Linked DNA regions of Rhodobacter capsulatus SB 1003. The protein of the gene in region 2 interacts with the protein of the main gene of each other region in a pairwise test. Links are inferred from orthologs where the notes say so. Each region holds a gene or a part of one and is shown on either strand. Other genes may lie near its edges. The genes, in order: rpe and RCAP_RS17540.

What was found.
Region 1: the proteins of RCAP_RS17540 (region 2) and rpe interact in binary tests that used the Escherichia coli proteins (3 or more experiments, as listed by UniProt). The link is inferred for Rhodobacter capsulatus SB 1003 from one-to-one orthologs.

What each region holds. Positions count from the first base shown.
Region 1 is NC_014034.1:1,968,583-1,982,678, forward strand. Bases 3,883-6,832 are described here. They hold rpe (ribulose-phosphate 3-epimerase), read right to left. Parts: upstream 5,726-6,832; coding sequence 5,039-5,725; downstream 3,883-5,038. Other genes in these bases: RCAP_RS09060 (phosphoglycolate phosphatase), read right to left, coding at 3,883-4,480; RCAP_RS09065 (thioredoxin family protein), read right to left, coding at 4,480-5,031; RCAP_RS09075 (ribulose-bisphosphate carboxylase), read right to left, coding at 5,780-6,832. Outside these bases: rpsB (30S ribosomal protein S2), read left to right, coding at 1-407; tsf (translation elongation factor Ts), read left to right, coding at 479-1,387; RCAP_RS09045 (LuxR family transcriptional regulator), read right to left, coding at 1,720-2,472; RCAP_RS09050 (TIGR01244 family sulfur transferase), read right to left, coding at 2,649-3,086; RCAP_RS09055 (HAD family hydrolase), read right to left, coding at 3,147-3,830; more of RCAP_RS09060, read right to left, coding at 3,821-3,882; more of RCAP_RS09075, read right to left, coding at 6,833-7,156; fba (class II fructose-bisphosphate aldolase), read right to left, coding at 7,175-8,239; gap (type I glyceraldehyde-3-phosphate dehydrogenase), read right to left, coding at 8,319-9,320; tkt (transketolase), read right to left, coding at 9,329-11,302; RCAP_RS09095 (phosphoribulokinase), read right to left, coding at 11,386-12,264; RCAP_RS09100 (class 1 fructose-bisphosphatase), read right to left, coding at 12,269-13,264; LysR family regulator CbbR, read left to right, coding at 13,357-14,096. UniProt on the Escherichia coli protein: Catalyzes the reversible epimerization of D-ribulose 5-phosphate to D-xylulose 5-phosphate.
Region 2 is NC_014035.1:1,009-15,105, forward strand. What follows is about bases 3,094-6,044. They hold RCAP_RS17540 (PfkB family carbohydrate kinase), read right to left. Parts: upstream 5,026-6,044; coding sequence 4,162-5,025; downstream 3,094-4,161. Other genes in these bases: RCAP_RS17530 (asparaginase), read left to right, coding at 3,094-3,393; RCAP_RS17535 (GntR family transcriptional regulator), read left to right, coding at 3,414-4,139; RCAP_RS17545 (sugar phosphate isomerase/epimerase family protein), read right to left, coding at 5,022-5,888. Outside these bases: RCAP_RS17515 (amino acid ABC transporter permease), read right to left, coding at 1-458; RCAP_RS17520 (transporter substrate-binding domain-containing protein), read right to left, coding at 519-1,355; RCAP_RS17525 (amino acid ABC transporter ATP-binding protein), read right to left, coding at 1,413-2,153; more of RCAP_RS17530, read left to right, coding at 2,395-3,093; RCAP_RS17550 (LacI family DNA-binding transcriptional regulator), read right to left, coding at 6,058-7,107; RCAP_RS19740 (hypothetical protein), read right to left, coding at 7,300-7,446; RCAP_RS17555 (alpha/beta hydrolase family protein), read right to left, coding at 7,495-8,520; RCAP_RS17560 (helix-turn-helix transcriptional regulator), read right to left, coding at 8,550-9,668; RCAP_RS17565 (alpha/beta fold hydrolase), read left to right, coding at 9,805-10,587; RCAP_RS17575 (hypothetical protein), read right to left, coding at 11,294-11,605; RCAP_RS17580 (hypothetical protein), read right to left, coding at 11,667-12,011; RCAP_RS17585 (hypothetical protein), read right to left, coding at 12,014-12,685; RCAP_RS17590 (DUF2493 domain-containing protein), read left to right, coding at 12,745-13,530; RCAP_RS17595 (O-linked N-acetylglucosamine transferase family protein), read left to right, coding at 13,804-14,097. UniProt on the Escherichia coli protein: Catalyzes the ATP-dependent phosphorylation of fructoselysine to fructoselysine 6-phosphate. Functions in a fructoselysine degradation pathway that allows E.coli to grow on fructoselysine or psicoselysine.

The DNA.
Region 1 (14,096 bases), on a different replicon or contig from region 2:
AGCAGATCGACGAGATCATGGCCTCGGGCGCCGAAGGCCTGACCAAGAAAGAACGTCTGGGCATGGAACGCGAGCAGGCCAAGCTGCAGGCCTCGCTGGGCGGGATCCGCGAAATGGGCGGTCTGCCGGACCTGCTCTTCGTGATCGACGTGTCGAAGGAAGACCTCGCCATCCTCGAAGCGCAGAAGCTGGGCATCCCGGTCGTGGCCGTGGTCGACACCAACTGCTCGCCCAAGGGCGTGGACTACATCATCCCCGGCAACGATGACGCCGCCCGCGCCATCGCGCTTTACTGCGACCTCGTCTCGCGCGCGGCGCTGGACGGCATGAGCGCCCAGATGGGCGCCGCCGGTGTCGACCTGGGCGCGCTGGAAGAAGCCCCGGTCGAGGACGTCGCCGAGGCCTGAGGCCCGGCCGTCACACAAGCTTCATCGGGCGGGGGTAACCCCGCCCTCACCTCATTCCAAGGAGAGTTCCCATGGCTGTCACCGCTCAGATGGTGAAAGAACTGCGCGAGACCACCGGCGCCGGCATGATGGACGCGAAGAAGGCGCTGACCGAATGCGACGGCAACATGGATGCCGCCATCGACTGGCTGCGCACCAAGGGCCTGGCGAAAGCCGCGAAAAAGGCCGACCGCGTTGCCGCCGAGGGTCTGATCGGCGTCGCCGTGACCACCGGCCGCGGTGTCGCGATCGAGATCAACTCGGAAACCGACTTCGTGGCGAAGAACACCGATTTCCAGGCGCTGGTGCGCGACGTGGCGAAAACCGCGCTGGAAGTGGGCGAATCGGTCGAAGTGGTGAAAGCCGCGGCGCTGAACGGCAAGACCGTTGACGAAGTGCTTGGCGAAGCCATCGCCCGCATCGGCGAGAACATGACCTTCCGCCGCCTGCACATTCTGGAAGGCGACACCATCGTTTCCTATGTCCACAATGCCGCCGCCCCGGAAATGGGCAAGATCGGCGTTCTGGTCGCGCTGAAGGGCGATGCCGCCAAGGCGCAGGAAATCGGCAAGCAATTCGCGATGCATATCGCGGCGACCGCGCCGATCTCGCTGAACGAGGCCAGCCTTGATCCGGCCGTGCTGGAGCGCGAGCTGCAGGTGCAGACCGCCAAGGCGCTGGAAGAGAACGCCACCTCGGCCAAGCCGAAGCCCGAGCAGGTGATCCACAACAACATCATCCCGGGCCGGATGAAGAAGTTCCTCGAGGAAGTGACCCTCGTGAACCAGAAATTCGTGATGAACCCCGATGTGACCGTGGCCCAGGCCGCGACCGAGGCGGGCGTGGAAATCACCGGCTTCGCGCGTCTTGCCGTGGGCGAAGGCGTCGAGAAGAAGGAAGAGGATTTCGCCGCCGAAGTGGCGAAGATGGTCGGCGCGTAGGCGCTGCCCCCTCGGCCAAGACAGCGCCGCCCTTCGGGGCGGCGTTTTTGTTACGATGTGGGCATTTGCGGCGCCCTGAACCGTCAGGGCGCGCTTTCCTGCATATCTTGTGCATGAAATTGAAACGGCCCAGACGGGTGACTATAAACCCGCTGGGCCGTACCGGAAAACCGGTGGGATCTCGCCGGATCAATCTTCGACTGCTTCCCTGTTCCTGGCCGAAGCCACCACTCACGGAACACGTGTATCTAAGGCATTTCCCATGGATTCGGAGTAGTCAGGTATTCCTTACCATGCCAGAATGTCGCAGCCCCCGGGGCCGCTCGACCGGCTCAGGGGGCCGAGGTGATGAAAAGCTGCTTCTGCATCGACGCCTTGAGCAGCGCCTGCGCGGTGGTTTCGACCTCGAGCGCCTCGCGGGCGAGGCGCAGATGTTTCTCGACCGTGGCCGTGGTCGGGCCGAGGATCTGCGCGATATCGGCCGAGGTCTTGCCGTCGCCGACCCATTCCAGCACCTCGCGCTGACGCGAGGTCAGCGGCCGACGGGTGGTCGAAAAGGGCAGGGCGCTGATTTTCAGATGCATGATCGAATTCAGCACCCGCAGGTCACGCCCATGCTCCTCCCAGATCGCGTCGACATCGGCCTGGGTCAGGCCGGGCTGCGCGCAAAGGCCGATCGCCCCCTTGGCGCGGGCGGAGGTGTCGGGAAAGCCGATCGAATAGCCCGCCAGAACCTGAAAACGGCGGTTGAGGTCGATCACCCTGCGCTCGCCTTCGGTCAGCTCGCCCGCGGCCATCCGTTCGGCGACGACGCGCCACGAACAGGCCCCCACCGAGTCGAGGGCCCATTTCACCATCGGCGCCTCCGAAAAGAGACCGGCGCCGAGGAAGGAATTCAGATAGGCCGGATCGTGGTTGGACAGGATCAGCGTATCATCGAGCGAGCCGAGATTCTGCGTCGCGCGGAACCGGGTGAACCCGTAGATCAGACGGTCGAAGCCGAACTTGGCCATCTGCGCACAATGCATGCTCCAGATGGTCGCGACATCATCGGCGACCAGAAGTTGTTCAAGATGATCCAGCATTGCGCGCGTCTCACACCTCGCAAGCTTGCACAGATCACGGTTTTGCCATGTGTCGCCCCCTTGGCGCAAGTGTGTTCCGCCCCGCGGCGCAGGGCATGTCACAAGGTCGCAGACTGCACCATCCCCAAAGGATCTGTGCAATTATGCTTTTTTACCAAGCGTTTAAGTTTCGACCTTCACACGGCGAAACCGCTGTTGGCGGCCTTGGCGCGCAGCATCGGCACCAGGGCAGACAGATCATAGCCCGCATTTTGGGCAGTTTGCAAAATCTCGTCGAGGGGGCGTCGTCCGGCCTGGCTCAGGGCCCACAGATGCGAGGAGCGCGTCCCGGACCGGCACCAGGCCAGAACCGGAGCTTCGGCCGCGGCAAGGGCGGCTTCGAAAGCGGCGATCAGATCGGCGCTCAGTTCCCCCGGATAATAGGGCAGATGCACATAGGACAGCCCCGCGGCGGCGGCGGCCTCCTGCAGCGCGGCATTGAGACCGGCGTCGACCTCTTCATCCGGGCGATTGTTGATCAGCGTGCGAAAGCCGAGGCGGGCGGCCTCGGCAATATCGTCAAGGGCGATCTGCGGCGCCACAGCGAAATCGGGCGTCAGGGTACGCAGGTCCATGTCTTCCTCCGGCAAGTTCCGTGGCCACTCTGGACCGCGCTGCCGACAGGTGCAAGGGGCTCAGGGCAGCTCCGGGATCGCTTTGGTCGCGGCGCGGGTCAGATCGGGGATCAGCCAGTCTGCGGCCGTGAAATCGTCGCCGCGGGTGTATTCCGAAGGCGTCAGAACCACCCGAAGCTCGGCCGCCTTGGCCGAGGCGAGACCGGCACGGCTGTCCTCGAAGGCCAGGCACGCCGCGGGCGGCAGTCCAAGACCCTGCAAAGCCAGCAGATAGACATCGGGGGCGGGTTTCTTCTGCGCCACCTCGTCCCCGGCGGCGATCACCTCGAAGATGTCCCCGGCAGGCCTGCGGAAGGTGGCGGCGATCAGCGCATCCACATTTGCCCGCGTGGTCGTGGTGGCGATGGCGAGACGAAGTCCCGAAGCTTTTGCCCGGTCGATCAGCGCCGCGACACCGGGCAGCAGGCCGACCTGACCCGAGGCGATGATCTCGACATAGCGTTGCGTCTTCGCTTGGTGCAGCGCGGCGATGTCCACATCGGAGGGGCCGGAGCCCACGGTCTCCCGATGTTTCGCCATCCGCTCCTTGCCGCCGGTGGTGCGCAGAAGCGTCCGATAATCTTCCTTCGACCAGTGCCAGTCCAGTCCCTGGGCCGCGAAAGTCTCGTTGAAGGCCTGCCGATGCACTTCCTCGGTTTCCGCCAAAGTGCCGTCAACGTCGAAGATCAGCGCCTTCAGCTCCATGTCCATTCCTCAACGATGCCGGGCAGGGCATTGAAATCGCTGAACTTCGCGGCATGCGGCAGATCTTCGACCGGGGTCTTGCGATAGCCCTCGGTATAGATCAGGAACGGCAGCCCCGCGTTTTGGGCGGTCTGTGCGTCGATCTCGCTGTCGCCGATGTACAGCGCATGGTCGCGGCCCAATAATCTTTGCGCCTCCTGCACCATCTCGGGGTTCGGCTTGCGCGTGGGCAGGCTGTCGCCGCCGATCACAAGCTGGAAATAATCGCTCAGACCGACATGGGCGATCGCCGCAAGCGCAGGCTTGTAGGGCTTGTTGGTGGTGATCGCCATCGGGCAGCCCATCGCCTGCAGACGTTGCAACGCTGTGATCACACCCGGGTAAAGCGTGTTGCCCGCGACATCGGTTTCATAGCGTCCGACAAGATCGGCATAGATCGCGTCGAAAAGCGGCCCTTCGGGATCTTCACCGGCGGTCGTCAGCAGGCAGCGCACCAGATGGGGCGCGCCCTGTCCGACGAAACTGCGGATCTGATCGAGGCTGAGGGGCGCGTAACCGCGTCCGGTCAGCACATCGTTCGAGACCTTGTGAATGGCGGGCGCCGAGTCGATCAGCGTGCCATCGAGATCGAAAATCAGCGCCGGCGCCATCAGTCTTTCCATTTGATCGAACACCCGAGCGAGGCGATCTGGTCGCGCGGTCCCTGACCCGTTTCGGCCACGCGCACCATCGCCTCGTAAAGTTCGCGCCGCGCATCGGCCGGGCCGGGCTGGCGCCCCGAAGCATCCAGACGCCCGCGATACTGCAACGCATCCTCGGCATTGAACCCGAAGAAATCCGGTGTGCAGATCGCATCGTAAGCCTTTGCCACGGCTTGCGTTTCATCAAACAGATAGGGGAAGCGGAAGCCGCGTTCCGCAGCCAGCCGCGCCATGTGCTCGGGGCCGTCCTGCGGATAGGTCCCGACATCGTTCGAGGAAATCGCCGCAACGCCGATGCCCAGATCCATCAGCGCCTCGGCATCGCGCTGCAGCCGGTCGAGGATCGCCTGAACATAGGGGCAATGGTTGCAGATAAACATGATCAGCAGGCCTTTCGGCCCGCGGATGTCATCCAGGCTCCAGAACCTGCCCGAGGTGTCGGGCAGGCGGAAATCCGGGGCTTTCCAGCCGAAGTCGCAAACCGGGGGAGAGACGCCCATGACGACCTCAGAGCGCCGCTTGCGCCGCGGCCCGGATTGCCGCGATGTTCTTGCCATAGACCTCGGGGGTTGCAACCGAACCGCCCTTGAAGACGCCCGAGCCCGCCACGAAGACATCGGCGCCCGCCGCGGCCATCAGGGGCGCCGTCACCGGGTCCATGCCGCCGTCGATCTCGATATGCACCGGACGGTCGCCGATCATCGCGCGCAGCTTGCGCACCTTGGCCGTCATGTCGATGTATTTCTGCCCGCCAAAGCCCGGGTTCACCGTCATCACGCAGACAACATCCGCAATATCAAGGACATGCTCGATCGCTTCGGCGGGGGTGCCGGGGTTGATCGCCACGCCCGATTTCATTCCGGCGGCGCGGATCGCCTGCAGCGTGCGGTGGATATGCGGCCCGGCCTCGACATGCGCCGTCAGCACATCGGCGCCCGCCTGCGCATAGGCGTCGATATAGGCATCGACCGGCGAAATCATCAGATGCACGTCCATCACGGTTTTCACATGCTTGCGAAAGGCCGCGACGGCGGGCGGACCAAAGGTGAGGTTCGGCACGAAATGCCCATCCATCACGTCGACATGCACCCAATCGGCGCCCTGCGCCTCGATGGCCTGGATTTCACGGCCGAAATCGGCGAAGTCGGCAGAAAGGATCGAGGGGGCGATCTTGATGGAACGGTCGAAGGTCATGTCGGTCTCCTGAGGGGTTGGGCGGGGTGTCCCCCGCCCGGATAGCACCGGCGTTCAGTTAACGCCCAGAGCGACGCGCCAGCCCGGATAGAGCTTGTCGGCATCGTTCGGGAAGCTTTCGAACGCCCGGGCCAGTTCGCGATGCGATTTCGCATAGGTCACCAGATCCACGCCCGCCTTCCAGGCGTCGCAGGACTGGCGCAGCGATTTCGCCCCGGCGGTGCCGCCATCCAGGTGACCAAAGGCACCGCCGCCCGAGGTCTGGATCACGTTCGAATGGCCGAGGTTGTCGAAGAAGCCCGGCAGACGCAGCGCGTTCATGCCGCCCGAGATGATCGGCGTCGTGGCCTTCATGCCCAGCCAGTCCTGATGGTAGAACGGGCCCTGCGCCGCCTCGTCGGTCAGCATGTAGGCCATGATCTTGTCGGAGGCATCGCCCTCCATCTTGCCATAGCCCATCGTGCCGGTGTGGATGCCCGAGGCGCCCTGCAGACGCGACATCTTCGAGAGCACGAAGGCGGTGTAGCCGCGCATCGACTGCGGCGAGGTCACGGCGCCGTGGCCCGCGCGGTGATAGTGCAGGAACTGGCGCGGGAATTGCCGACGCGCGGTGGTGATCGCCGCCGGGCCGGTGACATAGCCATCCACGAGGAAGGCGACGTGATCGGCGTTTTCGCCAAAAGTTTCAAGGATGTATTCGCCGCGGGCGACCATTTCGTAATGGTCGTCGGCGGTGATGTTGGCCGAGAAAAGCTTGGCTTCGCCGGTTTCGTCCTGCGCCCGTTTCATCGCATCGGCGACGAGACGGATGGTTTCCTTCAGCGGCGCGAAGGTCTGGTTGCCCTGCGGTTCGTCATTCTTGATGAAATCGCCGCCCAGCCAGAATTCATAGCAGGCATCGGCAAAGGGCTTCGGACGCAGACCCAGTTTCGGCTTGATGATCGTGCCGACGACCATGCCGCCATCGACCACCGGACGGCCCAGAACGCGCCACATGTCGGCGATGTTCATCGAGGGGCCGTCGAACAGGCGCAGATAGCAGGGCGGCACGTAGAATTCGTGCATCTTGGCATATTCGACGTCGCCCATGCCCTGGTTGTTGCCGATCGTCAGCGTCAGGAACGAGCACAGCATCGCCCGGCCGTCGATGATGTTTCTGTCAAAGAGTTCAACCGGATAGGCGATCTTCATGATCTCCTTTTCCGGGTCGATCTCGTAGACCAGCGCATCGACGCCGCGGGTGAAATCGTCGGTGGTCGAGACCTCGACGTTCGTCCCGGTCGAGCTTTCGGCGGCGAAATGGGCGGCGGTTTCCAGATAGCCGTAGCCCGCCTTGGGCTTCATGACATAGGCGCAGAGCACATGGCGCCCGCCGGCGATGAGATCGGCTTCCTTGAGGTCGAGCCGGGCGTAACGGTTAGACTGATCCATGATGAGGGGTCCTTTCGATCAGGCGGTTTTCGGCGCAAGCGAGCCGCTGGCATAGCGTTTCGCCATGTCATCCATCGGGATGACCTTGATTTTCGACGCATGGCCCGCGGTGCCGAAGGCCTCGAGACGCGCCTTGCACAGATCGCGCATCGCATCCATCGCGGGCTTCAGGAATTTGCGCGGGTCGAATTCGGCCTTGTTCTGCTCGGCGATGCGGCGGAACTGCCCGGTCATCGCCATGCGGCAGTCGGTGTCGATATTGACCTTGCGCACGCCCATCTTGATGCCGCGCACGATTTCCTCGACCGGCACGCCGAAGGTTTGCGGCATCGCCCCGCCGAATTCGTTGATGATGTCCTGCAGATCCTGCGGCACCGAGGACGAGCCGTGCATGACAAGGTGGGTGTTCGGCAGTTTCTTGTGGATCGCCTCGATCACCGACATCGCCAGGATCTCGCCATCGGGCTTGCGGCTGAACTTGTAGGCGCCATGCGAGGTGCCGCAGGCGATCGCCAGCGCGTCGACTTGGGTTTTCTTCACGAAATCAACGGCCTGATCGGGGTCGGTGAGCAGCTGGCTGTGATCCAGAACGCCTTCGGCGCCGTGGCCATCCTCGGCCTCGCCTTGCCCGGTTTCGAGCGAACCCAGAACGCCCAGCTCGCCCTCGACCGAGGCGCCGACCCAATGCGCCATGCGCGAGACGCGCTCGGTGATGTCGACGTTGTACTCGTAGCTGGCCGGGGTCTTGGCGTCGCCCTCGAGCGAGCCGTCCATCATCACCGAGGTGAAGCCGTGACGGATCGCGGTCATGCAGGTGGCTTCGTTGTTGCCGTGGTCCTGGTGCATGCAGAGCGGAATATCCGGATAGATCGCGGCCAAGGCCTCGATCATCTTCGCCAGCATGATGTCATTGGCATAGGACCGGGCGCCACGCGAGGCCTGGATGATGACCGGCGCATCGACGGCCTTGGCGGCCTCCATGATGGCGAGGCCCTGTTCCATGTTGTTGATGTTGAAGGCGGGCACACCGTAGGAATATTCCGCAGCATGGTCCAACAGTTGCCGAAGGGTGATCAGTGCCATTTTCTCAGTTCCTTGAGTTCGCGGCCTTTTTCTTGGCCGAAATACGCCGGGGGTCCGGGGGCAGCGCCCCGGCGTTTTCTCAGATCAGCTTGCCCATCGCCACGGCGGTATCGGCCATGCGGTTCGAGAAGCCCCATTCATTGTCATACCACGACAGGATGCGGACCATCCGGCCCTCCATCACCTTGGTCTGATCCATGTGGAAGACCGAGGAATGCGGATCGTGATTGAAGTCCGACGAGACGTTGGGCTGGTCGGTATAGCCCAGCACGCCTTTCAGCGGGCCATCGGCGGCGGCGCGGATCGCGGCGTTCACTTCCGCCACGCTGGTGTCACGGGCGGCTTCGAAGACCAGATCGACGACGGAGACGTTCGGGGTGGGAACCCGGATCGCGACGCCGTCGAGCTTGCCCTTGAGTTCGGGCAGCACCAGACCCACGGCCTTGGCAGCCCCGGTCGAGGTCGGGATCATGCTCAGCGCGGCGGCACGGGCGCGGTAGAGATCCTTGTGCATCGTGTCGAGCGTCGGCTGATCGCCGGTATAGCTGTGGATCGTCGTCATGAAGCCTTTCGTGATCCCGATCGCGTCATTCAGCGCTTTCGCAACGGGGCTCAGGCAGTTCGTGGTGCAGGAGGCGTTCGACACGACCAGGTCTTCGGCACTCAGCGTGGCGTGGTTCACGCCAAAAACGATCGTCTTGTCGGCATTGTCGCAGGGCGCCGAGACCAGGACGCGCTTCGAGCCATTTTGCAGATGGGCCGCGGCCTTCTCCTTGGTGGTGAAGATGCCGGTGCATTCCAGCGCGACATCGACATTGCCCCAGGGCAGCTCGGCCGGGTTGCGGATCGCGGTGACCTTGATCGGGCCGCGACCGACGTCGATCCAGTCCTCGCCGGTGGTCACGGTCGCCGGGAAGCGGCCGTGGACAGAATCGAAGCGCAGCAGATGGGCGTTGGTTTCCACCGGGCCAAGGTCGTTGATCGCGACGACTTCGATATCGGTGCGGCCCGACTCGACGATGGCACGCAGCACGTTGCGGCCGATGCGGCCAAAACCGTTGATGGCAACTTTGACGGTCATCATTTCCCTCAGATCAGGTTTTTTGCTTCAGAGACAAGCGCCTCTGCGGTGATGTTGAAGTGTTGATAAAGCTGCGGGGCAGGGGCCGAGGCACCAAAGCCGGTCATGCCGACAAAGGCATCGGTGGGCCCAAGCAGCATGCACCAGCCTTGCCGGATCGCCGCCTCGCAGCCCACCCGCGGCGCCGTGCCCAGAACCTTCGTCACATAATCGCGCGGTTGCGCCGCGAAAAGTTCAAAGCAGGGGGCAGAGACGACGGCGGCGCGGATCCCCTCTTTCGCCAGCTGATCGGCGGCGGCGAGCGCAATCTCGACCTCGGAGCCGGTGGCGATCAGCGTCACCTGCCGGTCCTCGGGACCGCGCAAGAGATAGGCGCCGCGCGCGGTCAGGTTCTCGGCCGTATGGGTGGTGCGCAGCGTCGGCAGGTTCTGCCGCGACAGCACCAGCAGGTTCGGCGTCGCCTTGGAGGTCATGGCGATTTCCCAGGCCTCGGCGGTCTCGACCGCATCGGCGGGGCGGATCACGTTCAGGTTCGGGATCGCCCGCAGCGAGGCCAGATGCTCGACCGGCTGGTGGGTCGGCCCGTCCTCGCCCAGACCAATCGAGTCATGCGTCATCACATAGGTGACCGGAACCCCCATCAGCGCCGAGAGGCGAATGGACGGGCGGCAGTAATCGGCAAAGGCCATGAAGGTGCCGCCATAGGGGCGCAGGCCGCCATGCAGCGCTATGCCGTTCATCGCCGCCGCCATCCCGTGTTCGCGGATGCCGTAGTGAATATAGTTGCCCGCAAAGGCGCCCGGCTTCACCGAGACCATCCCCTTCGACCGGGTCAGGTTCGAGCCGGTCAGATCGGCCGAGCCGCCAACGGAGTGGGGCAGGGTGGCATTCACCACCTCGAGCGCCATCTCGCTGGCCTTGCGCGTCGCCACTTTCGGCTTGTCGGCGGAAAGACGCGCCTTATAGGCCGCGATGGCGGCGGGCAGGGCCGAGGTGTCGTCGGCCTCGGCCTTGATGAAGTCGGCGCGGGCCGCGTGGTTTTGCAACCGCGCCTCCCAGTTGGCCCGCGCCGAAGCCCCCCGTGCCGCAACCCGGCCCCAGGCCGCGGTGAGTTCGGAAGGGATCTCGAAAGGGGCATGCGGCCAGTCAAGGAAAGCCCGCGCGGCGGCGATTTCCTCGGCGCCCAAGGGCGCGCCGTGCACATCGTGGCCGCCCTGCTTGTTCGGCGCGCCAAAGCCGATCACCGTGCGGCAGGCGATCATCGAGGGGCGCGGGTCGGCCTTGGCGGCCTCGATCGCGGCGGCGATCTCATGGGGCGCATGACCGTCGCAGGATTGCACATGCCAGCCCGAGGCGGCAAAGCGCGCCTTCTGATCGGTCGAGGTCGAAAGATCGGTGTCGCCGTCGATGGTGATGCGGTTGTCATCCCAAAACACGATCAGACGGCCCAGCCCCAGATGCCCGGCCAGGTCGATCGCCTCGTGGCTGATGCCCTCCATCAGGCAGCCGTCCCCGGCGATGACATAGGTGAAATGATCAACCAGATCATCGCCATAACGTGCGTTCTTCATGCGCTCGGCCAGCGCCATGCCGACCGCGGTCGCAATCCCCTGACCGAGCGGGCCGGTCGTCATCTCGATGCCGTCGGCATGGCCATATTCGGGATGGCCGGCGGTGCGGGCGCCAAGCTGGCGGAAGTTTTTCAGCTGCGCGATATCCATGTCGGCATAGCCGAGCAGATGGTGCAGCGCATAAAGCAGCATCGAGCCATGACCCGCGGACAGCACGAAGCGGTCACGGTCGGGCCATTTCGGCGCCGCCGGGTCGATCTTCATGAAACGGTTGAAAAGAACGGTGGCGACATCGGCCATGCCCATCGGCATGCCGGGATGCCCGGATTTCGCCTGTTCCACCGCATCCATCGCCAGCGCCCGGATGGCATTGGCCATCCGCGTTTCCTGCGCCATATCGAGATCCTTCATGGCTCCTCCTCCCTGATGAGCCTTTCGTCCGAGCGGCGGGCCCGGTGGGCCGGGCCTCGCCAATGTCTTGAAATCGTTCCGGTTCAGGCCCGCGCGCGACGGCCTTCGCGCACCAGACGCTCGATCAGCGGCGTCAGGATCAGCTGCATCGCCAGATCCTGCTTGTTGCCCGGAATGACGATCGAGTTTGCCCGGCTCATCCACGACCCATGGATCATCGAGGTCAGATAGGGGAAATCGATGCCGCGCGGGTTGCGGAAGCGGATCACGATCAGGCTTTCGTCCGGCGTCGGGATCCAGCGGGTGATGAACGGGTTCGACGTGTCGACAACCGGCACGCGCTGGAAGTTGATGTCGGTCTGCGAGAATTGCGGCACGATGCAGTGCACATAGGCATGCATGCGACGCAGGATCACGTCGGTGACGGCCTCGGTCGTGTAGCCGCGCTGCGCCCGGTCACGGTGGATTTTCTGGATCCATTCAAGGTTGATCACCGGCACGACACCGATTTTCAGGTCGGCATGGGCAGCGATGTTGACCTGATCATTCGTCACGCAGCCATGCAGGCCCTCGTAGAAGAGCAGGTCGGTATCTTCCTCGAACGGCGCCCAGTCGGTGAAATGGCCCGGCTCGACCCCGTATTTCGCCGATTCATTGGCGTCGTGGACATAACGCCGGGTGCGGCCCTTGCCGGTTTCGCCATATTCGCGGAAGACGCGTTCCAGATCCTCGAGCGCATTCGCTTCGTAGGAGAAATGCGAGAAGGTGGCATCGCCCGCGGCATAGCGGCGTTCCAGTTCCGCCTTCATGTCGGCGCGGTTGAACCGGTGGAAGGCGTCGCCCTCGATCGAGACGGCTTTCACCCCCTCGCGGCGGAAGATCTGGTCGAAGGTCGCCTTGACGGTCGAGGTGCCAGCCCCCGAGGAACCGACGACAGAGATGATGGGGTATTTTTTCGACATGGGATCAGCTCCGGAAAAGACCGCGGGTGTTGAAGAGTGCCGAGGTCTCCTCCCCGGGCAGGTCGTGATAGGCGGTGACGCGGGCCACCTTGGCCGCGCAGCCGAAAACGAAGGGCGTGCGCGCATGCAGCTTGTCGGGCAGGGCGGAGAGGATGTCCTCGCAGCCGTCGGTGGCGCCGCCGCCCACTTGCGTGATCAGAAAGGCGATCGGCGCACATTCATAGACATGGCGCAGACGGCCGCGGGCATAGCCCTTGCGTTCGTCGCCCGGATAGAGGAACACGCCGCCGCGCATCAGGATGCGGTGGGTTTCGGCAACGAGCGAGGCGATCCAGCGCATGTTGAAGTTGCGCCCGCGCGGCCCCTCGGCGCCCGCCACCAGATCGTCGATGAAGGCGCGGATCGGCGAGGGCCAATGCCGGTAGTTCGAGGCGTTGATCGCATATTCCGACGTGTCTTGCGGCAATGCCTTGATGTCGGGCAGGCGCTTGAAGCTGCGGCTGTCGAGATCAAGCACCCAGTGATGCACGCCGCGCCCGAAGCTGCACACCAGCGCGCATTGTGGCCCGTAGATGATATAGCCGCCCGCGATCTGTTCCGAGCCCTTGCGCAGGAAGCTGGTGTTCGGATCGTCGGTCGCCGGGAAGATCGAGAAGATCGTGCCGATCGACACGTTCACATCGATGTTCGAGGAGCCGTCGAGCGGATCGATGGCCAAGGCGAGCGTACCTTTGCCCAGCGTCACCACTTCGTCCTGTTCTTCGGAAGCATAATAAGCGACGGCGGTGCCCGTCAGCGCCTCGCGGAAGGCGTCGTCCGCCATCACGTCGAGCGCCTTTTGACCATCGCCCCCGGCATTGGTGCCGACGCCCGCCGCCAGGTCCGTTTCCACCCCGTTGCGGGCAATGGTGCGGGCCAGATCCGCCCCCACACGCGCCAGCCGGGTCATCACATCCGCCAGTTCCGGGCTAAGCCCGAGACCTTCAAGCTCGATCGCCATGGCCTCCTCCTCATTCGGTTGGCCGGACGTTGCGCCGAAAGCGGTTTCATGCAAATTTGAAATTCGGCAACTCGCTTTCAGGAAAATTTAATATGGTCCGGCTGGACGGGATCACGATGAAGCAACTGCGCGCGCTGAGGGCGGTTGCAAAATGGGGCTCGCTGACTGCGGCGGGACAGGCGCTTGGCCTGACGACGCCAGCAATTCATACGCAAATCAAGGGTTTGGAGGACGCAGTTCAAGTGCGTCTTTTGCAGCGGGCCGCCGATGGCGCGGGGTCGGACCTGACCGATGCCGGTCATGCGATGCTGGCGGCGGCGAAGCGGATCGAAGACGCTTTGTCGCAGGCCGGGGCCGATCTGGCAGCGCTATCACGCGGGAAAACCGGCCGGGTGACGCTGGGCGTGGTCTCGACGGCGAAATATTTCGCGCCAAGGCTGGTCAAGGCCCTGAGTCTTTCGCACCCGGATATCGAGGTGGCGCTGCGGGTGGGCAACCGCGAGACCACGATCGAGGGGCTGGAACGCGGCGCCTTTGAAATTGCGATCATGGGGCGGCCGCCGCGGCGCCCGCCGGTTCTGGCCGAGCCGCTGGGGCCGCATCCGCATACGCTGCTCGTGCCGCCGGGGCATCGGCTGCTGGGGCAGGGGGTCAGTGCGGATGCGCTGCTGGACGAGGTGTTCCTGACGCGCGAACCGGGCTCGGGGACGCGGATCCTGATGGAGCGCTGGCTGGACCGGGTGGCGGACGGACGCGCTTTCGAGACGATGGAGATGGAGAGCAACGAGACGATCAAGCAGGCGGTCATGGCGGGGCTGGGCATCGCCTTTCT
Region 2 (14,097 bases):
GTGTTGAGCGTGGAGGGCAGCGCCGAGCGCAGCGCGATCGGGATCACCACCAAAAGCGCATGCTGCCAGGGGCGCAGGCCCAGCGAGGCCGAGGCATTGCGGATGTCGCGGCTGACCGAGGACAGGCCGGCGCGGAAGCTTTCGACATGAAAGGCGCTGGCCCAGACCGTCAGCGCCAGCACGCCCGACCAGAAGATCGACAGTTTCACGCCAAGGCTGGGCAGGCCGTAGAAGATGAAGAAGATCTGAACCAGATAGGGCGTGCCGCGGATGAACTCGACATAGGCCGCCACCGCCCAGGCCGCGGGCCGCAGCCGCGAGACGCGCAACACGCAGCCGATCGCCCCGAGCGTCAGCGAAAGGAGGATCGCCAGGCCGCTGACCAGCAGCGTCATGCCCAGACCTCGCATCAGGTCCGGCCCGGCGTTCAGGATATAGGCCCAGTCAAGAAAGCTCATCGTCGGTCCGATGCATGAGAAGGAACGGGCGGGCCGGAGAAGACCCCGGCCCGCAGAGGATCACAGCTGCGGCGGCGCTTCGAGGAAGCCGCGTTTCATCACCTCGGCCACGGCGGGTTCCTTGACGAATTCGGGGATCACCCGCTCATAGAACCCGTCCTTGCGCAGTTCGTCCAGCGCGGCATCGACAAAGGCCTTCAGCTCGGGCTCGTTCTTGCGCAGGCCGATGCCGTTCACGCCCAGGTCGAGCCCCTCTTCCACCACGCGCGTCTCGGGATAATTGCCCGCCAGCGTGTAGACCAGCCCGCCGTCGCCGACAAAGCCGTCGGCGCGGCCCTGCTTGAGCGCCTGCACCCCGTCGGCGGTGGTGTTCAGCTGCAAGATCTCGATGCCGGGGATGTTGGCCTCGAGCCATTTGATCTGCGTCGCGCCCTTGACCACGATGACGGTCTTGCCCGACAGGTCCGCAAGCGTCTTCACCGGGCTGTCGGCCGGAACGAGCACGTTCGAGCTGCCCCAGAAATAGATGTCGGAATAGTCGATCACGTCCATCCGCGCCGGGGTCCGGCCCAGCGTCGCCAGGATGAGGTCAAGCTTGCCGGAATTGAGCGAGGGGATCCGCGCCTCGGAGGTGACGCAGGAAAGCTCTGCCCCCGCTTCCGAACCGAAGGCGAATGTGCCGATCTTCCGGGCCATCTCGATCTCGATGCCGAGCGGCTTGCCGTCGGGGCCCGAGGCGCCGAAGGGCGGGCTGTCGCATTTCACGCCGATGCGGATCTTGCCCGCCTCCTTGATCGCCGCGGGCAGCGGCGGGAAGTCCTGCGCCTGGGCGGCGCCGGACAGGGCCGTCACCCCCGCCAGCAGCAGCGCGCCGAGGGTCGTGTTGACGTTGAGCATCCGATGTACCTTTCCGTTGGGGTTGGTCGATTGGGGCCTGCCGGTCCTTCTGCGGGATCAGTGCAGGATCTGGCTGAGGAACAGCCGCGTGCGTTCCTCGCGCGGATTGCGAAAGAAGTCGTCGGGGGCGGCGCTTTCGACGATGGCGCCGCGGTCCATGAAGATCACCCGGTCGGCCACCTGACGGGCAAAGCCCATCTCGTGGGTGACGCAGATCATCGTCATGCCGTCTTCGGCCAGCGAGACCATCGTGTCGAGCACCTCGCGCACCAGTTCGGGGTCGAGCGCGCTGGTCGGTTCGTCAAACAGGATGATCTCGGGCTGCATGCACAGCGACCGCGCGATGGCGACGCGCTGTTGCTGACCGCCCGAGAGCTGGCTGGGATATTTGTGCGCCTGATCGGGGATGCGGACCCGCTCCAGATAGTGCATCGCCCGTTCCTCGGCCTCGGCGCGGGGGATGTTGCGCACCCAGCGCGGCGCGACGGTGCAATTGTCCAGGATGCTCAGATGCGGATAAAGATTGAAGTTCTGGAACACCATGCCGACCTGACGGCGGACCTGATCGACGTTGCGGCGCTGGTCGTTCACCTCGACCCCGTTCACGGTGATCGTGCCGGACTGATGTTCCTCAAGGCGGTTGATGCAGCGGATCATCGTCGACTTGCCCGACCCCGAAGGGCCGCAGACCACGATCTTTTCGCCCGGTGCGACCGAGAAGCTCACGTCGCGCAGGACATGCATCCGGCCATACCACTTGTTGACCTTGTCAAAGGTGATCCCGAGAGCCCGCGTCATTGGCAATGCCATCTCCCTGCAGCCGGTTGCGTCAGCTTGTGCCAACTTGTCTGACAAGTATTAACTTGATGCGGGCGCCGCCTGTCAACAGAAAATACATCTACGGATCATATTCACCTATAAGCCCGTATTTGCGTTGTTTTATCAGGTGGACTTGTGCAAATCACGCCTGTATCTTGTCAGACATCATGGACGGCCGGGGCGCAAAACGCGACCGGCCCGGCATTGAAAGGACAAGATGATGCCCCGGAACGCGCCCCCGCTGCCCCGAATCGCCGTCATCGCGGGCGGCGGCACGCTGACCGCGCTGGCGCTGGATCCCTTCGAGATCTGCGATTACGGACAGGCGGGCAGTCTTGACGCGCAGGCGCTGATCGCGCGCTGCGGCCCAATGCAGACGCGCTTCGCGCTGCATCCCGTCCCCTTCACGCCGCTGCCCAGCTTCGACATGGGCCCGCCGCAATGGCAGGAGATCCGGAGGCTCTGCACGGCAATGCTGCAGGCTGTGCCCGATCTGTCGGGTTTCGTGCTGACCCATGGCACCGGCTCGCTCGAGGAGACGGCGTTCTTCCTGTCCTGCACCTGGGATCTGCCGGTGCCGCTGGTGCTGACCGGGGCTCAGCGCCCGGCCTCGGCGCTCGGCAGCGACGGCTACATGAATTTCTTTCAGGCCGCCTGTGTCGCGGCCTGCCCCGAGGCGGGGGCGCATGGCGTGCTGGTCGTCACCCATGGCGAGATCCACCTGCCCGCCGAGGTGACGAAGACGCTGAACTTCGGGCTCGACACGTTCCGCGCGCCGGTGCTGGGACCGGTGGGGTTGGTGACGGGCGAGACCGTGCGTTTTCATCGTGCCCCGGCCGCGGCGCGGCGGATCTGGCGCGTTCCGGCCGATCCCTCCGCGCTGCCGCGGGTCGACATCGTGCTGTGCCACACCGGCGGGGATGCGGTGGCGATCGAGGCTTTCCTTGCGGCGGGGGCGCGCGGGATCGTCGTTGCGGGCTTTGCCCCGGGCTATGCCACCGGCGTGCAGGCGCGCAGGCTGGAGCGCTGGATCAAGGAGGAGGGCGGCCTTGTCGTCATCGCCTCACGCGCGCAGGGGATGGTGATGCCCAACAGCCGCAACGACGGGCATGGCTTCCTCCCCGCCGGTCTTCTGAGCCCGCAAAAGGCGCGGATCATGCTGCAATTGGCGCTGGCCTGCGGGATGAAACCGCCGCAGATTGCCGATGTGTTCAGGTGAGCCGGAACAGGAGTGACGAGATGGAAAAGCCTCGGGAAAGCAACATCGAGCGCCTGCGCACCGCGCTTTTGGAGATGATCCGTGAGTTGAACCTGTCCCTCGGCGACAGGCTGCCCACCGAAAAGGAGATGGCCGAGCGGTTCCAGGTGTCGCGCCCGACGCTGCGCGAGGCGCTGAAGCTTCTGGAACAGGAAGCGGTGATCGACGTGCATCAGGGCAAGGGGCGGTTTCTGGCGGCGGGGGCCAGCCTGAGCATCGCGCGGCCGATCACCAAATTCGAAAGCGTCTCGCAGATGGTGGCCAGCCATGGCTACAAGGCGCAGACCCGGGTTCTGGGCTTTGCCACCGTGCCCGCCCCGCCCGAGATCGCCGCCAAGCTTGATCTGGCCGAGGGGGCGGCGGCCTTGCGCATCGAACGGCTGCGCAGCAGCGGCGGGCAACCGCTGATCTATTCGATCGACTGGCTGCCGCGCGATCTGATCGTGACGGACGGCGAAACCGCCCCGGACTGGAGCGGCTCGATCGTCGGGCTGCTGGCGAAGCTCGACCGCAACCCGGTGGCCTCGACCGCGAATGTCATGGCGACGCTGCTGCCGCCCGAGGTCGCCGCGATGCATGGGCTCGAGGCTTTCGGCCCGGCGCTGCTGATCGAGGAGATCTGCTATGCCGCCGATGGCAGCCGGGTGATCTATGCGCTGGATTATCACCGCGGCTCGGCCTTTTCCTTCAGCTTCGTGCGGAAATAGCCCGCTTGCCCGGGACGGGGGCTCATGCCCCCCCGTCCGCCGCGCCGATCACATCGGCGTATTTGTCCAGCAGCCAGACCGGGATCGGGATGAGCGGCTGCGGAAAACCGCCCTCGTGCTGACAGGTTTCCGCCGCGGCCAGAGTGGCCAGCTGCAAGGCCTCCGGCCCCGGGCGGTGCGCGCCGATCAGCGCGGCCAGAAAGGTCGCGATGAAACTGTCGCCCGCCCCGCAGGTGTCGCGCACCGCGATCTTGCGCGCCGCGACGCTGCAGACCGTGCCGCCGTCGTCGAAAAAGGCGCCGCGGCTGCCGCAGGTCACCACCGTGCGCCGCGCGCCCCGGGCGCGAAAGGCCGCAAGGACCGGCTCGATCGGCTCGGCCGGATCCTCGGGGCCCGAGGCGAAGACGAGGGGCACGCCCGCAAGCGGCAGATCCGCATGGCGGGTGGAGACATCGATGCTGAACCCCACCCCCGCCTCCAGCAGCCAGCGCAGCAGCCCCGGATCGGCATTGGTGCCCAGATGCACCCAGCGTGCCGCTTGCAGCGCGGCCTGATGCGCCGCGTCGGGCCGCCAGCCATCGCCGACGCCCAGATCTTCGAGCAGGAAGCGCCGGTCGCCATGATGATCGCGGATCAGCGTCACCGCGGTATTGCCCGGGCGCCGTTCGACATCGGCCGGATCAAGCCCGACCCCGGCCAGCGCGTCGAGGATCACCGCGCCCTCGGCATCGGGGCCGACCACGCCCAGATACCGCGCCGCAAGCCCCTTGCGCCGCCATTGCGCCGCGACGTTCAGCGCATTGCCGCCCACGGCCATGTGCCCCTTGGTCAGATAGACATCAAGGCAGTTGTCGCCCACGGCGATCAGATCGGAGACGACAGTCATGCAAGGGCCTTTCCGGGAGCGAGATGGGCCGCGATGGCCTGCATGTTGTGCCGCCACGCGCGCATCGGATCGAGCGCATAGCTGCCATCGCCAAAGGGTTCGAAGGACAGCGCACCGCGATAGCCCGCCTGCGCCAGATCCTGCAGATATTGCGCCAGCGGCAGCACCCCCTCGCCCCAGATCAGATGGCCCGAGGGGGTGCCGTCGACCAGATGCACATGCGCCAGCCGGTCGCCGAACAGCCGCACATAATCGGCCACGCTGTCGCCGGCACAGGCCATCGCCACCGTATCAAGCACCACATCCATCGTTTCGGCATCCACCATGTCAAGCAGAAGGCGCAGGTCGGCGGCGCTGTGGGCGATGTTGCTTTCGCGCCGTTGCAGCGGTTCGAGCAGGCAGCGCAGCCCGCGGTCGGCGGCATGGGCGGCAATGATCCGCAGCGCCTCGGCCGAGCGGTCCCAGGCCCGGCTGGCGGGTTCGGATTCAAAGCCTCGCCCGGGGGTCAGGAACAGATGACGCGCCCCCAGATCCGCCGCGATCTCGGCCGCGCGGCAGAACCGCGCGATGCTGGCCTGCCGATAGGCCTCGTCGCCCGAGGCGATGTTGATCGGGTAAAGCACCTGTTCGGGCGTCAGGCAGCGCAGCTTCAACCCGGTTTCCTCCAACACCCGCCGCACCCCGTCGATCCGCGCGGCATCGGCGTGAAACAGATCAAGATGCGGCGCGATGCCCCAAAGCTCGATTTCGGTCATGCCAAAGCCCTGCATGGCGCGGGCCACATCGGCAAGGGGCCAGTGCTGAAAGCTGAAATTCGCGCCAATCAGCTGATCGGTCGACAGGCGCGGGGGAGGGGTCGTCATCTGCATCTCTTTCGGTCTGGGCGCAGCGGGGGTGCCGCCGCAACCGGAACCGGAACGGCGCCGATCCCGGATGTCTTGGGAAAGGATCGGTCGACTGCATGAGAGACCGATCTCACATCGATGTAACGCATGGCCGCCCCGGTCTGGCAAGAGGTTTTTGCGCCATTTCTCAGCAGGCGGAATCCGTCGCGGCCGCACCGCCTCCGGGCGGCGCCACCGATCCGCGCCGGATCAGCCGGGTGGGAAGCTGAACATGGCGCGGCGGCTCGGTGCTGCCGCGCATGCGCTCAAGCAGCATCCGGACCGCCAGCGGACCGATCTGCGCGACCGGCTGCGCGACAACCGTGATCTGCGGCTCGGTGAAGGTCGCCAGATCGAAATCGTCAAACCCCACCAGCGAGACATCGCGCGGCACCGACAGACCAAGCGCGCGCAGGCCCAAAAGCGCCCCCTTGGTCATCAGGCTGTCGAGGGTGAACAGCGCGGTGGGCGGATCGGGTTGGCGGAAGAGCCGGATCGTTGCCTCGGTCGCCTGCGCGACAGTGGATTGCGCCACCGCGATCAGCCGCGCATCAAGCGCGATCCCGTGATCGGCCAGCGCCCCCGCATAGCCCGCCAGTCGGTCCCGCGCGGTCACGATCCGCTGATCGTCGTGGATCACCGCCACCCGACGATGTCCGGCCGCGATCAGGCAGCCGACCGCCGCCCGCGCGCCGCCCGCATTGTCGACCGAGACACAGTCGCAAGGCAGACCCTCCACCGCGCGGTCGATCAGCACCAGCGGCACGCCCTCGTGCAAGAGCGCCTCCAGATGCGGGCGGGTCGGACTTGCGGCGGGGGCGACGATCACCCCCCGCACGTTCAGCGCGCGGAAGCTTTCGATCAGGTCGCGCTCCTGCGCGACGCTTTCGGCGCTGCTGGCGATCAGCAGGCTTTGACGGCTCTGGCGCAGCTGCGCGTCGATGTCATGGGCGATCTGCGCGAAGAAGGGGTTTTGAATGTCCCCGGGCACGAAGCCCACAAGCGGCAATTGCCCGCCCCGCAGCGCCTGGGCGACGCGGTTGCCGCGATAGCCCAGCTGGGCCGCGATTTCGATCACCCGCTCGGCCGTCGCGGCGCCGACATAGCCATAGCCGTTGAGCGCCCGCGCCGCCGCCGCCCGCGACACGTTTGCGGCAGCGGCGATATCCTTGAGCGTCACGGTTTTTCTGGGGGCCATTGCCGCCTCTTCCGGTGGAGCGAAACTGCCGGGCAGCCGCGTCTTCAGCTAACAGGGCCGCGGCGGAACTTTCAAGCGCAGAGGCCGACAGTCCCGGCGCCGCGAGGAGGTGCTGCCGGGCATGGGTGTGGTCCTTTCAGGCAAAGAAAAACCCCGCCGGAAGGGTGGGGCACAGGGCGGTCTGGGTGGGGTTCAACCTGCAATGAATGGGTCAGGCGGCGGGTTTTGCGCCTCTCGGGCGGCGGCCAGTTCGGCGGCGAAAAGCGCGCAGCGTTCCGAAAGGATCGCGATCTGCTGGCGCAGTTCGGCGATGTAGGCGGCCGATGCGGCGGGGGACATGGAGGCTCCTTTCAGGGTCAGAAGTCGGTCTCGCGGGAATGCGCCCTGTCAGCCTGCGGCGCGGCGCAGAAACGCGACGATCCGGGCGGGAACTTCGGGGGCCAATGTCTGCGGGATGCGGGCGTAATTTTGCGGATCGCCGGTCGGATCTGCTTGGAACAAATGGTTCAGACCCGCCATGACGTCGACCTGCATCCCAGCTGTCCGGGCCAGATCGCGCAGGGCGGCGGCGTTCTCGGTCGCATCGACCTGGGTGTCGCTGCCGCCGTAAAGCGCCAGAACCGGACCGTCAAACGCCCCGATCAGGGCCAGCGGATCGGGGCGGGCGGCATCAAACCCCCAAGGCGTGGCCAGAACGGCGGCATAGGTCCTGCGCACCTCGGGCGGCAACGGGGCCAGCGCGGCCGTGAGCCGGGGGCGGGCCGCGGCAAGGTCGGGCGCCGCGCGCAGGGCGGCAAAGCTGGCCGCAAGCGCCTCATCAAGCGCCGCGATCCGGTCCGCGGGGGCGCCTTGCAGCGCGGCGATGGCGCGGGTCTGATGGCGCAGCACCTGTTCCATCGGCACTGCGGGACCGGCCAGAAGCACCAAAGCCGCCACCTTGCGCCCGCGCGCGGCAAGGGGCGCGGTCAGCCCGCCTTCGGAATGGCCAAGGATCGCGATGCGCGCCGGGTCGATCTCGGGCCTTGCAGCAAGGGCGTCGAAGGCCGCCCCGGCGTCACGGGCGAAATCCGAAATCGTGGCGGTGGCGAAATCGCCGGCGCTTCCGCCCACCCCGCGTTTGTCATAACGCAGGCTGGCAATCCCCGCCCGGGCCAGCGCATCTGACAGCACGAGGAAGGGCCGATGCCCCGCCACATGCTCGTCGCGGTCCTGCGGCCCCGAGCCCGCCAGCAACAGCACGGCGGGAAAGGGACCGGGGCCTGCGGGCAGCACCAGGTCACCCGCCAGCACGCCTGCAGGTCCAGCGATGTGCAGGCTGCGATGCGGATCGGGGCGGAAGCGGGGATCTTGCGGCCGCAGGCAGGCCATCAGCGGCAAGACGCCCAGAAGGACAAGAAAGGAACGACGGGTCATGAAAGCCTCCGGGGTTTTGCCCGGATCTCTCAGCCTTGCGCGCCCTTTGCGACCGGGCCGATGGGGCCGGACGCCCGCCAGGCACTGGGCGTCATGCCCGTGCGCTTGAGAAACGCCGCATTGAAGGTGGATTTGGCGTTGAACCCTGTGGCATGGGCGATGTCGAGCACGGTGTGATCGGTCGCGCGCAACAGCGCCTGTGCCTCGCTCACCCGCCAGCCGTTGACGTAGTCGTAAAAGCTTTCGGCCCGCCCCTGATTGAGCGCCTGACTGACGTAGAAGGGCTTCGCCCGGGCGGCCTCGGCCAGATCGGCCAGCGAGAGGCCCGGGGCACGCCACAGGCTGTCGCGCCGCATCGCCGCGTCGATCCGGGTCAAAAGCTGCGCCATCGCCTCGGGATCAAGCCCCGAACGGGCGTAGCTTGGCGGCGCCGCAGGAACCTCGGTGGCGGCGATCACCGCATCGGCCCAGTCGGGCCAGTGCATCTTCAAGGTCAGCCCGTGCAGCGCCGTCCCAAGGATCAGCGCGAACAGGAACAGGTCCGAGAGCGGCCCGATCAGCACCCGCCCGAGCGACAGAAGGTCCAGAAGCTGGATCGCGAACAGCGCGACAAGACAGGCGCCCAGCAGGGCAACACCGCTGAGCCGGGGCGTGGGCGGCGCGGCGATGATCTGCGCCAACGCCTTGGCGTGACGGCGCAGCGCGCGCAGGATGCCGATCCCGGCCAGAGCCGTTCCAAGGCAAAGGGCGAGCCAGTAAAGCCCGACCCCGGCCAGAGCCGCCAGCAGCCAGCCCGGTGCAAGCGTCGGCACCTGTCCCGCCTCGATCGCGGCGCGGGCCGCGGCGGGCAACAGAAGGAAAGGCAGACACAGACCTCCGCTTGCCGCCAGCGCGGCCTCGATCCGTGGCCAGCGTGCAGGCCCCGCCAAGCTGCGGACGTGTTGGGCAAGGAGGATCGGCAACAGCGGCAGAACCAGCACCTGCCAATCCTCCCAGGGGCCGCCGTCAAGCCCCAGAAACACCGCCAGCCCCAGCGCAAAAAGCGCAAGACATCCCACAGCCGGGGTCAGCCGCGCATCTGCGCCACGCCCCCGCAACCAGATAGCCAGCGCAGCCATCGCCGCCATTCCCGCGAAAATTCCCGCCATCCGTTCCCCCGCGCCAAGGCAGAATGCGGGGAAGTCGGACCGGGTGCAAGCGCGGCCCGGCGTCCGGCCCCTTTGGATCGGTCGCCCTGCGCGCCGGATCCGCCGAAGATCGCGGCACATCCAGCCCGGAGGTCCCATGACAGCCCTTTTTCGCGCCCCCCTGCTTCACGCAGCGCTTCTTGTGCCGCTGCTTTTCGCCTGTGCCCCGCCCGGGCCCGAAGTCACCCATGCCAAAGGCCCGACGGTGATCTTCGAAGCGGGCCTTGGCGATACTGCCACCGTCTGGGACCGCGTCGACATGCCCCCCGGCCTTGGGCGATTTGCCTGGACACGGGCGGGATATGGGCTCGGCGCCGATCTGGTCGCCGGTCAATCCTGGCCAGGCGATGCCGATGGCCGCCGCACCGGGGCCGAGGTGACAGCCCAGCTGGAGGCGGCCCTGACCCGGGTGCAGGCAAGGCCGCCCTATATCCTTGTCGGCCATTCGCTCGGCGCGCTTTACGTGCTTGATTTCGCCCGCAGCCATCCCGATCAGGTCAAGGGCATCGTCCTTGTCGATCCGCGCCTGCCGGGGTTCACCGCGCGCTGCAAGGCCGAGCAGCTGCGCGGCTGCGAAATCCCGCCGCTGTTGCGCCTGACGCTTACGAATGTCGAGCGGCTCGAGTTGGGCGGGGTTCCCGAGACCGAGACGGCGCTGCGCGACCTTGGCGCCCTGCGCGACATTCCGCTGACGATCCTTTTGGCCGAAAAGGCAGGTCTTGGCGAGGATCCGCGCTGGCGCGGGGTCTGGGCCGCGCATGCCGAGGCTTTTGCCTCGGATTTCCGCCAGACCAGTGTGATCCCGGTTGCAAGCGGCCATTACATCCAGACCTCTGCCCCCGAGCAAGTCACGGCCGCCATCGCGGCGGTTGGAAGATAGCATCGCCGGACCGGAAGCGCGGAGTGATATTCGTCCGGACTTCGGCCGCTGAATGGTACAGGTGACAGGCTGTTTGGTGAGGAGCCGGGCGATGGGAGGCAACCGCAGTCAAAGTCGAAATTGAATCCCGATCTGCCCGCAAGGCGAGTTATAAAAGCGGGTTCTCACCATGGAAAAATGACTGCTTTGCGGAAGAGGGCATTGGCAAATGCCTGAGCTACTCCCCGATCCTTGGACAGGTTTCCGGGTGATTTAAGCTACAGGCCCCCGAAATCCGCACCACCAAAGGCGCGGGCACCAAGATCACCAACTTCAGCCTCGCCACCTCGCGCCCCCGCCTCTCGGAAGGTCGCGTCCTGCGCGACGAGAATGGCTACCGGATCATGGACACGGAATGGCACCGCATCACCTGCTTCAACGGTCTCGGCAAGACGGTCGCGGAGCATTGCGAAAAGGGCATGAAGGTCCTCGTCCACGGCCGCATCCACTACATCAAGTGGACCGACAGCATGGGGAACGACCGCTACAGCTGCGAGATCATCGCCGAGAAGGTCGACTTGCCTCAAGCCGCCCGAAAGCGGCCGAGAACGAAAACCCCGAGTTCATCGATCGCGACGACGAGATCCCGTTCTGAGAACGGGGTCTCCCCCTCGGGCCCGGCGGGGAAACCCGCCGGGTTCGCGGCATTAGTTTTTTAGTTGCCAATTCACTGCTCCGGGTGGAAGGCGACGAGGACATCGCCATTCAAGAGCAGCTTTCGTCCTGGAAAGGACTCGAAGAAGGCAAGCATGGCCTCTCGGGCCTGCACGGTATGGTCTTTCGAGTGTCGTGTGAAACATTCGCTCTTGAAGCCCTCTCCAACACCATACTCGGCCATGATTTCCAGATGGAACGGCCCCAGGTCGTCACTTGCGCTCCAAGCCTCCCAGACGTCACCGGCACTCCTCGCTGCTGCGTCCAGTCGCTGCATGAGGTCAGGTAGGTCTAGATCGGAATAGGCGTTGTAAAATATCGCCATCGAAATCACCGTATGATGCCGTCCCAGACCTTGGTTTTTCTTTATCCGGTGGGAACACCGGTCACCCCTTGGACGGTGGCACCTCTGCCCACACCAGGTATTGGTATTCCCCGCCCTCGCTCGACGCGCGGCGCACGATGTCGCGGATATTCGCGGCAGATCGCTGTGGATCGAGAAATATCTGCCATTCTTCCTCGTAGCCCGGGCCCGCGTTTGCCAGGAAATCGTACTCGAAGGTGCGCCCGGTTCGACTGCCGCCCTGAACTCTGACGACCTCCAGTCGCGCAACGCTGTAGCCCCGGGATGCCATATATTCGTTGAACTCGAGCATTACGCTCGACGGCTCAACATACACGAATTTGCCAGCTTCGAGTTGCTCCAGCATCTTTTCAAACTCGTCGCGCATGTTCACTCCAATGGCCTGATGATCGGGTCTGGTTCATTTTCCGTTTCCCAAAGGGGGCGGTTCCGATTGCTTACAGCGACGACGCGCCCCTCCGGGCTCAAAAGAACCCAATACCCATCCTGACCGGTCAACAAGGTCATCTCCTGGCCCTTGTATCGACCACGTCCGGCGACGATTCCGCTAAGATCGGGCCGGGGATTGGCGATGATTTCATCGATTTGCCCGGCAGTGTGCCCTTTTCCTGTGACGTATTCCAGCCCGTCGCCCTTGCCGCCGTGGTCGTCAATCGTATTCCCGCCAGGGGTGGTGAACGCCTCATCCCGACGTGCCTCGACAATGTTCGGCCCCGCTTCATCCGGGATCGGCGTGGAGATGATGTTACCGTCAGGATCCTCGACGGGCAGCGAACCCGTGTGGTTCGGCAGACCAAGGGTCTCGGCCGGATAGGTTTCCAGCCACTGGTCGATGCGTTCCGGCGTGAAGCCGGGAAGTTCACCCAACCGGCGCTCGCCGCCAGTGAGTTCCGGGAAAACCTTGACCCAACCTTGGGCAATTGTGCCGTGCTGCCGCCGCAACCGGCTTTCCGCGAATGCGTTGTAGGCTTGCTGCACGAAGTCTCCGAGGGCAAGTTGGGCGGCAGGATCCCCTTCGACGATCCTCGAGGCCCGGGACATCCTTGGCCGATACCTCAGCCAGAACCCGGTCATCGGCAGCTGGCAAGCGCTGCTCGACTATTGCGCGCTCACCCGCCCACACCGTTTCCCAGACCGCCCATGCGCTCGAAGAGCTGCAGCTCTACGGCTACCGCCCCTTCGACGAACCCGATCCGCGCCCGATGCCCGATGCGCAGCGCCTTGCGGTTGCCGTCGCCGACATCTTCGACGCCCTCGTCGCCACTCTCGAGGACACCCGCATGGAACCCGACCTCGAAGAGGTGCTCTGGGGCCAGGTCAACCTCTTCCACCGCGCCACCGCCCGGATCGAGCGGTCGCTTGACGAGAACGAGCAGGCGCAGCGCCGCCTTCAGCGCGAGCAAGACGGCTCCGAGGTGAAGTCGACCGAACTCGAGCGCCTGACGGCGGAAGGCCTGACCCCCATCGAGCGGCGCAACTGCATGGACATGATGCGCGATCACGCCGCGACCGAATTCTCTCATCACACGGGATCGACCTGGCGGCCCCGCCCCGGCTCGATGGTGAACCGCCGGCACATGACCGCAGCGCTGATCGACAGCCGCGATTTCCTGGCCGCCAAGCGCCGCGCGGAAACCGAGGTGATGCTGCCCGTGGGCCCCAAGGTTGCCCTCACCGGCGGGACCGATTTCAACGATCACCACCTGATCTGGGGCAAGCTCGATCAGGTCCGGACCAAGCATCCCGACATGGTGCTTCTGCACGGGGGCAGCCCCGCCGCGGCCTGCAGCGCCTCTTCATGCGGGGGGGCGGTGCCAAGCCCGGCATTGGCGCGGCCGTCGGTCATCACGATGACCAGCGGCAGGACATTCGGGTCCCTGCGCTGAACCTGACGCAGCACATTGGCCGCTTCGCCAAGCCCCTGGGTCAGCGGCGTGCGGCCGCCCACCTCGAGCTCGGCCAGCAGCCGTGCCGCGCGATCGACCGAGCCGGTCGGCGGCAGCACCACTTCGGCGCTGCGGTGCCGAAACACCACCATCGCCACCTTGTCGCGCTTTTGATATCCGCATTCGGCCGGGCTGGAACAGATCGACCTGATCCTGACCGATCCCTACCTGCGCCCCGAAGACCCGCGCCTGCTGATCGAACGTCCCTTCGAGATGCCCGAAACCTGGGTCAGCCTGTCGCGGATGTTTGCGCCCCATGAGATTGCCGAACGCACGCCGCAGTCTCGCAAGGGGCATCTGACCTTTGGCACTGCGAACAACCCCTATAAATACACGCCCGCCTGTCTGGATGCCTGGGCTGCGGTGCTGCGCACTGTCCTCGGATCGCGCTTCGTTTTCCTGCGCCCCGAAGGCGGCGTCGAGAGTTTCCGCGCCAATGCCCGCGCGGCATTCGCGCGCCGCGATGTCGACCCCGACCGGCTTGATTTCATCGGCGTGCGTGGCGAT